One region of the Sessilibacter sp. MAH1 genome, then DNA from elsewhere that is predicted to be linked to it. Evidence: predicted binding sites of a transcription regulator. Region 1 holds the regulator's gene; each other region holds the start of a gene.
The links. The regulator FNR, encoded in region 1, switches genes on or off when oxygen is low (the NO sensors DNR and NnrR bind a similar motif). The targets are predictions, from matches to a motif close to TTGATNNNNATCAA.
Positions count from the first base shown of each region.

Region 2: ACYQ28_RS03155 (NifB/NifX family molybdenum-iron cluster-binding protein) is a predicted target of FNR. The motif match lies at 1,085-1,098, and genes of this name have one in related genera.
Region 3: ACYQ28_RS09660 (4Fe-4S dicluster domain-containing protein) is a predicted target of FNR. The motif match lies at 757-770, and genes of this name have one in related genera.
Region 4: ACYQ28_RS15330 (L-lactate permease) is a predicted target of FNR. The motif match lies at 1,026-1,039, and genes of this name have one in related genera.

Region 1 is NZ_BAAGIC010000004.1:237,088-239,297, reverse strand. It holds gene fnr (fumarate/nitrate reduction transcriptional regulator Fnr) at 954-1,694, opposite strand; gene ACYQ28_RS05995 (radical SAM protein) at 1,983-2,210, opposite strand, start outside.
Region 2 is NZ_BAAGIC010000002.1:276,678-278,887, reverse strand. It holds gene ACYQ28_RS03160 (DUF58 domain-containing protein) at 1-901, shown strand, start outside; gene ACYQ28_RS03155 (NifB/NifX family molybdenum-iron cluster-binding protein) at 1,156-1,590, shown strand; gene ACYQ28_RS03150 (DUF3192 domain-containing protein) at 1,660-2,019, opposite strand.
Region 3 is NZ_BAAGIC010000008.1:40,199-42,408, forward strand. It holds gene ACYQ28_RS09655 (ArsC/Spx/MgsR family protein) at 1-192, opposite strand, end outside; gene ACYQ28_RS09660 (4Fe-4S dicluster domain-containing protein) at 420-704, opposite strand; gene nifB (nitrogenase cofactor biosynthesis protein NifB) at 1,001-2,210, opposite strand, start outside.
Region 4 is NZ_BAAGIC010000016.1:93,719-95,928, reverse strand. It holds gene ACYQ28_RS15330 (L-lactate permease) at 1-953, opposite strand, end outside; gene ACYQ28_RS15325 (LysR family transcriptional regulator) at 1,138-2,061, shown strand.

The DNA.
Region 1 (2,210 bases):
TCGAGCAAATACAAAGTATTTGCGACAAGACGCCAAAGGCGGCGCAGCCCAAAGGGTCAAAACAATCCGTAGATTGTTTTGATTAATCCCGACCGACAATTAAATCCAAATCTAAAAAGCTCCACGATGTGGGGCTTTTTTATGCCTGAACATATCCGCCAAGACTAGCGCGGTGAGATAGGGTGAGAACCCGAGCGGGACTAGTGCAAAGCTAAGCAACAAACTGAACGGGCCGCAATTACTGAAATGAGGATGAAGCTGTAAGGCATTTACCAAAGACTTTCGGCACTGTTCGCAATGACCGTTGATTGATAGTTTGTTTCCCATCAAATATCTAATTTTTAAGATTGATTTAACTCAATGCCCTAATTGCTGTATACGAATAGATTGTTAAGTACAGGCTTAATTGATGGTGTTAAGTGTTTTAGTCGGTTGATTAAATCGAATGGGTAATTTTTTGTGAGTTGTTTGGCGGAATTTTGTTAATTTGATCGCTGTTTGTAATGTAGTTGATTTTAATTAAGTTTGTGAATAGTTACTTACGGCAAAGTTATCTAAGATTACAACTGATTCTACATTCTTGTTTTTCTATATTTATAATTGAAAATTTGTAAGGCTGTTCAGATTTTTATATTAAATAAAAAAAGTTTTTTGATATGTTTTGCGAACATTGTTGGCCAAGGAATTCGGTATTTTTAGAAGGTTCAATGATTCTTTAAAAGTAATTCCAAGTTATTTTAACGTGGAATTGTTCTACCTAATAAATCGGTACGAATAAGAATTTATTGAAGGTGCTTTTTGATGAGAAAATGCTTCGGGATTAGAAAGTGTTGCGCAACTAAGAGGATTTTTTCTACCGACCGAGATCGGTAGAAGGTAATCTAATGTGGCAATACGTGTAGACAAACCGCTTTAAATACTCACCACAATTAAAAGCGAAGTATAAATTTGTGTTATTCAGCACTCGCCACTTTTTGGTCGTAGGAGCAATGTGTGCCAGCTAGCTCACTTAATCCTACAAGGTCAATAATGGTGATGTCACGCTGGGCAACTTCAATAAGGCTTTCTTTTTGGAACCTGCGAATAAGTCGGCTTACGGTTTCAATAGTAAGGCCAAGGTAGTTGGCGATATCTGTACGCGACATAGAAAGACGGAAGTGCGTTGCAGAATATCCGCGTTGTGAGTAACGACTAGAAATGTTGATTAACAGCGCTGCTAGGCGATCTTCTGCGGAGCGCTTGCCCATCATCAATAGGAATTCGTTATTGCTTTGAATCTCGGCGGAGAATAGGTTGTACAGTTGCTGCTGAAGCGCAGGAACTTTTTGTGACAAATTGTCGAGTTGTGCTTGCGGCAAAAAGCAAACGCTGCTGGTTTCTAGCGCTTCTGCAAAGCTGTTGTGAGTTTTACCGTGATAGGCATCAAAGCCTAAAATTTCACCAGGGAATGAAAACTCGGTGATTTGGCTATCGCCATTGGTTGCAATTACCACCGATTTGAAGCTGCCTGAGCTAATGGCGAACAACCCTTCGAAATGATCACCGGTATGATAAAGGGTCTCACCCGCATGGAGTACACGCTTTTGTTGCACCACACCTTCTAGTTGGCCAATATCATCGTTGGACAGGGTGTGAGGCAGACAAAACTTACTTACAGCGCAGTTACTGCATCGTACATATGAGGTAACAGTCATAGGTAACTTTCCTACCGGGCTTATCTTGTTGAAATTCTACAGGACTTTTGATCTGAGTGCATAGTTTAAGGTTGCTATATCAGCAATATACGTTATTGAGGGAGATAGGTCGATAGCTTCGAGGCGTGAGAATTTACAAATACGCCTTCTTTGCGCAAAACTTAGCTTCCTTGGTAATAATCAATAAATTTTTTATTCGATCAACAGCTCAAAAATTCAATTTGTTTATTTTTACTGCAATAACAATAGACTATATAGCAGGGAACATCGGTATGAAATGCGGGCTTATTAGCCCGCACGTCTGAAGTAGGAAGCCAATTGATTGGCAAACCATTGACCGCTTGGTGTTAATCTTAGTTTTTGCTGATTACTGATTACCATTTGTTGCCCAAACTCTTGTTCTAAATTAGATAATTCTTTTGCAAAATAATGGTCGAAACTGGTTTTCCAGCGGCTTTCAAACTCTTCTTTATTTACTTCTAAATTACACAGTAAGCGTTGAGTGATTTCTTTTCT
Region 2 (2,210 bases), on a different contig from region 1:
CCGAATAAAGTCTCGCAATGGTTTATGGGATTACAAAACGTCACTTGGTAACGATACTGATGTAAAAATTTATCCGAATTTCTCTCCTATCGCCCAGCTATCAAATATGGGTGTAGAACGACAAATACAACAATTAGGTATTCATTTGTCTCAGCGTCGCGGCGAAGGCATGGAGTTTAAGCAATTGCGCGAATTTGTTGAGGGCGATTCTCTCAGGCAAATTGATTGGAAAGCAACTTCGAAAGCTAGAAGGCCTATTTCACGTGAATATCAGGACGAAAAAAATCAAGAAATTTTCTTTTTACTCGACTGCGGAAGACGCCTACGCCACAAAGACGATGAATTGAGTCATTTTGACTACGCTCTGAACGCCATTTTACTTACCGCTTATATTGCCATACGCCAAGGTGATTCCGCCGGATTTTTCAGTTTTGCGGGAGACAATCGCTATTTAAGTCCGGTTAAGGGCGTAAATGGCGTTAATACTCTACTCAATAACCTGTACGACATTCAAAGTACACTCGAAAATACTGATTTTTTGAAGCTAGCAGAAGACTTTACCGTGCGCCACAAACGTCGATCGTTAGTTGTATTGGTTAGTAACATTCGTGAAGAGGATCATGACGATCTTATAAAGGCAACTCGATTACTGTCGAAAAAACATATTGTCTTGGTTGCAAGTCTCAAAGAAGCCTCGCTTGAGCATCAACTCCAAGAACCTGTCGTAAATTTTGATTCTTCGATTGCATTTGCGGCCACGCATAAGTATTTGCATGAACGCAGCTTAGTCATTAAGAAATTGCGTTCAGCCGGAGTGTTTGTTATAGACACATTGCCTGAGTTTTTACATGTTCGTCTAGTAAGTGAATATTTCCGCTTAAAACGCAGCCACCTACTTTAAAATTCGACATTAATTGTTCTGCTAATCAAAACCAAACTTAAATTTAGAACCAACACACTTCATGAAATAGCGAAGCTAAGGTTACAAACCTCGCGATGACAATGCGTAAATACGCACCAAAAGACAGGTACAAATTTACCAGAGCGGCTTAATCTTTCTAGGCTTAATCTTTCTAATTGTCAATTGTGATAGATCAATTCGACCAGATGCTTATAAATTAAGCTAGCAAGAGTTAAACATCGGAGGTCGTAGTCATGTCCGTACTTCATGCTTGTACAAAAAATCCTTCTCAATTGCTTGTTGCGGTCGCCACAGATGACGAGTTAACCTTGTCTTCTCATGCAGGCCGAGCCAAACACTGGGATATTTACACAATCTCTAGAGATAACGCTCAATCGAAATTCTTGTGGAGTATTGCCTTAAACTCATCAGGCACTTTGCACGAATGGCATGTTAGCGACGATGGCAATCGCCACCCATTGCATCAGGTTGATTATGCTATTGCCGGATCGGCGGGAGACGGTGTAAGAAATAAGCTAGCTTTACGAAACACCGAACTCATTACTACTAACGAAGCCGATGTACAAAGTATTTTGCGTTATTTTATTGAAGGTCAAAAACCACCTTCAAATCACGCTCATGAGCAGATTTGTTTAGATCCAGAACACCGAGCAGCCCGCTCAGCATAACTAAAACTAATACAACATTGACCAGTAGCAACTGGTCAATGTCTTCTTTGTAAATCTATTTTAGATTTATTACTGTCGGTAATCGTCCAAAACTTCTTGACCCCAACCCAGTAATTTTCCAGATTTAAAGACCAGCGGCGTAGTTATCTTTTCACCATCTTTATCATCGGAATCAGTCGTAGAATAATAAAGCACGTAGATTTCCGAGTTATTGATTGTGAATGCTTCGGATTTTTCTGGACTTCCCAATTTTTCAACAACTGAATCTCTACTTTGGCCTAAATCCAACAGACTGATTTTTTCGGCAGTAATATTGTGTGATGCACTCCAATCAGATGCTGTATTGCCTGCTACAAAAATGCATCCGCTCAGCAAACTGGTTAAGCCAAGGCTCAATACACTAATACGGACCAACTTTAGTGTTTTCATAATCTCTCCTAATCGGTTTCTCTATTTAATCATCTAAGTTTCAAGCTCAGACGCAACGGCTCGAATAATGGTTGCAGTAAATATAGGAAACTCTGATTAACCTAGAGTTTCTCGCGACACAAGGATGTGTCGCCAATTTCAAGAACGGTAAGTGATTGAAATTGTGAAGAAATTGGAAATCACATTTTCAA
Region 3 (2,210 bases), on a different contig from region 1:
AGGTGCAGTCTTATTGTACCATTGTGACTTTGGCGCATTAACAAAATACGAAATGAGCGTTTCTTTGCGCCAAGGATAGGTTAATAAATTTTCTTCTTGAAATTCTATACCCGCCTCTTGCAAAATTTTTCTCTGCTTACGATTATTAATACAAGTCGGCTTGCCGTAGAAAATAACCTTAGGTCTGCTCAATTTTTCAATCCACTGTAACAACAAATTTTCAATCCACTGTAACAACAAAATGCCAGTCTTAAGAATATAGGAAACTCTGATTAACCTGAGTTTCTCGCGACACTAGGATGTGTCGCCAATTTCAAGAACGGTAAGCGATTGAAATTGTGAACAAATTGGAAATCGCATTGTCAATTTCTGTCCTCTGATTAAATCATGGATGAGTTAATCAGAGGTTCCTATAATTTTTATCTTGCCTGAATTTCTCGCAGAGCTTCTTCCATTTTTTCAGGAGGAATACCGGTTAGTGAACCCATTGGATTGATGGCATTACCCTGCGCATCCAATATGGTTTCTTCAATTGGGCAAATACTAGAACACTGCGGATCAGCGTAATCGCCCTCACACTCGGTGCATTTTTTGGGATCAATAACAAAATGTTTAACGTCAGCAGAAAGATAAATCGCATCGTTTGGGCAAACCGCAGAACAGGCATGACAACTTACACAGGAATCAACAATGGATAATGACATTTCAGCATCTCCGATTTTATTCAGCATTTAACCTTGATAGTAATAGTAGAAAATGATAACTATCAAAAAATACCGGTACCAAGGTTTATTAACGTATCTTATAGGACTTCTGAATAACTCGTTCTCGATTTAATCAGAGGACAGAAATTGAAAATGCAATTTTCAATTTGTTCACAATTTCAATCACTTACCGTTCTTGAAATTGGCGACACTTCCTTGTGTCGCGAGAAACTCTAGGTTAATCAGAGTTTCCTATATAAAAAAGCACTCTCGATAATCGAGAGTGCTTATATCAATCAGGCAGTGGCGAGACTTTCCTCTTCAACTTCTTCCAAAGCGCCAGATTCAATCATCTCTTGATAAACAGCCATTACCGCGTCGTCAATTGGCTCCATGGCGTGTTCGCCATTGGGTTGAATTCCGGCTTCTTCCAAAAGACCCCAGGGTTCAAAACCAATTTTAGAGCAGAGTACGGCCTCACAACCTTGCAATGCCCGAATACTTCCGGCCAATGCACTTTCTTTTTCGCCACAACTGTCGCCACCAATACAATATTGATCGACCTTGCGGTGGCTAATAAAGCGAACACCGTCTTGAGATGCTTCATAAATTAAAAATTCGGTAGCGTGACCAAAATGTTGATTAATTACACCTTGGCCACTGGTTGCAACTGCCATAAGCACGGGTCGATATTTTTTACTGCTTATGACCGGCGTTGCGGCTGCGGCTAAACGGGCTTTTTTCGCTTGTTTCTCTGCGAGTTCTTCTTCAATACCTTGATGAACAGCCGCACGTACTTTCATGGCTTTACCGTAGTCGATATCCATTTTAGCGATTTTATCTAACGTGAATTCTTCACCGCGATCTTCGCCTAAAAGACCCACAGCGTCGGCACGACATTGACGGCAGTGACGCATCATGTTCATATCACCCGAACATTGATCTTGCAAATCTTGTAATTCTTCGGGGGTTGGTCCGCGTTGACCCATCACACCATAAAAAGTACCGTGCTCGGCTTCGGCAATTAATGGCATTACGTTATGTAAAAATGCACCTTTCGATTTAACGATACGGCTCACTTCTTTTAAATGCTGATCATTAACACCCGGAATCATCACCGAATTTACTTTCACTAAAATGCCCCGAGCGGCAAGCATTTCAAGACCTTTTTGCTGTTGCTCGATCAGAATTTTTGCACCTTTAATTCCGTGAATACGGCGATTATTCCAATAAATCCATGGATAAATTTTGGCACCAATTTCTGGATCGACGGTATTAATAGTGATAGTAACGTGGTCTATGTTGGTTTTTGCTAGCTCTTCAACACTCTCGGGCAACGCTAAACCATTGGTAGAAACACACAATTTAATGTCTGGCGTCTCTTGGGTAAGCATGCGGAATGTTTTAAAAGTGCGTTCTGGATTTGCTAATGGGTCGCCGGGTCCGGCAATACCTAACACGGTCATCTGCGGAATATTCGCCGCAACGGCCTTTGTCTTCATCACG
Region 4 (2,210 bases), on a different contig from region 1:
ATTTTGGGATTGTAGCCGGTGTCTTCTTCTTTAATGGTTAGGGTACCAAACCACTCTTTTGGCCAAAGATTGGTCGCTTCAAAATCCCATGTATTTTTAGGAATTAAGAATCCATGTTTTGCCGCGGTAACCACAATCGCCATACTTACCATGCCGCCAATCAACGATGGGAATTCTGGTCCAAGTAATAAACCGGTGATCATATATGGAAGTGTAAAGGCTATTCCGGCAAACAACGCGAAAGGGATTATTTCTACAACATGCTTCCAACTTTTATCTTTGCCAAAAAAGCGCGTCAACATAAACACCATAAAAATCGGCATAAAGGTACCGATAATGGCATGAACTATGGCAACTTCGCTGGTGATTACCTGAAGAAACTGCGCCCAACTTGACCCTTGCGATTCAAGCGTAGCACCAATAGCAGCGCTGTCTAATCCATTGGTTACACCAATAACAATCGGTGTACCTACCGCGCCAAACGAAACCGGAGTACTTTGAATCATCATACCCATAAGCACGGCCGCTAATGCCGGAAAACCAATGGCCACCATTAAGGGTGCGGCAATGGCTGCGGGTGTACCAAAGCCAGAAGCACCTTCTATAAAGGTGCCAAAACACCAAGCAATAATAATGGCTTGTACTCGGCGATCGGGTGAAACGTGGGTGAAGCCATGGCGAATAACGCTAATAGCACCGGTACGTTGCAAGGTATTAAGTAAGAAAATAGCCCCAAAAATAATCCAAAGAACAGAAACAGTGACTATCACACCTTGTAATACCGAAGCCATTACCCGGGTTAAAGTCATCTGCCAAATAAATAATGCAATTGCTATGGTTGCCGCCAATGCCACCGGCATCGCTTTTTTGGCAGGCCACTGTAATCCTAAAAGTAATACGCCGCACAATGCGATGGGTGATAAGGCAACCAGCCCATAAATCCAGTCTGACATGGGTACATCTCCGTTTTTTTAATTTATTGTTTTATTGTGGTTATCTGGTTATGGTTTCCGTTACCGAAAGCTTTCACGTATATCAACGTAGAAGGCAAGGTTTAACGAGAAGCAGGACAGTACCAATCTGATCCCTGCTGATATATGATCAAATGGAAACAACATTTTTTCTTTTTTTTATATAATGACAAATCATAAGCACGGTGCCAAAGCCGATGACATATTGCTTTTTGCTTATGTTGTAGAGGCAGGATCATTTTCTCGGGTTGCTGAGCAGCTAGAACTGAGTAATTCAGTGGTTAGTAAGCGAATAGCCCGCCTAGAGCAGGCGCTTAATGCGCAACTGCTGTATCGCAGCACCCGCAAATTGAGTCTTACCGACGCGGGCATTGTGCTTTATCAAAAATCTCGGCTGGCTAAACTTGCCATTCAAGAAGCCGAAGATGCCGTAACCGGCTACGGTAACGAGATTCGCGGTAACATTAAAATCACCATGCCGGTGGTTTCTGCGCGTTTTGTCCTCAATAACGCCATTGCCAAGTTTTGCGCCATCTATCCAGAGATATCGGTAGAAATTACACCAGATAACCGCTGTTTTGATCTTATAAAAGAAGGCTTTGATCTCGCCATTCGTACGGCACACCTCGAAGACTCTAGCCTTATCGCGCGCAGACTTATCGATTCGCAATGGATTATTTGTGCAAGCCCGACCTACATAACGCGCAACGGCAAACCGGAGCAACCCGAAGATTTATCTGACCATAACTGTATGATTTATAAATACGAAGGTGCCGGACTCGATCACTGGGCGTTAAAGCGTGATAACGAAGATATTCAAGTGCATGTGCGCGGTAGCTTAAACGCCAACGACTTAGAAGCGCTAAGACAGGCTGCCTTAACGGGGCTTGGCATTGCGTATTTGCCACGTGTACTGGTGCACGAAGATTTACTGGCGGGAAGATTAGTCTCGATAATGGCCGAACACGTTGGTAAACGTTTGGGTATTTACGCGGTTTACCCAAGAACTCGCCTGCCAGACCTTAGAATTAAACTGCTGGTAGAGCACTTACGGCAAGCTTATTTAGACAAGAAAGAATATTTTTATTAAGAAAGATTTGGAAAATTAGCAAGGATACTGCTCAACGGAACGTGCTCAGGTAAAAATCAGCTGCAAAGCGTTTTTTTTACCAAAAATACCTTCAAGACTAAACAGCAATACTGAGCTTTAACCGATTTTTAGAAGAACTTTTAGAGAGC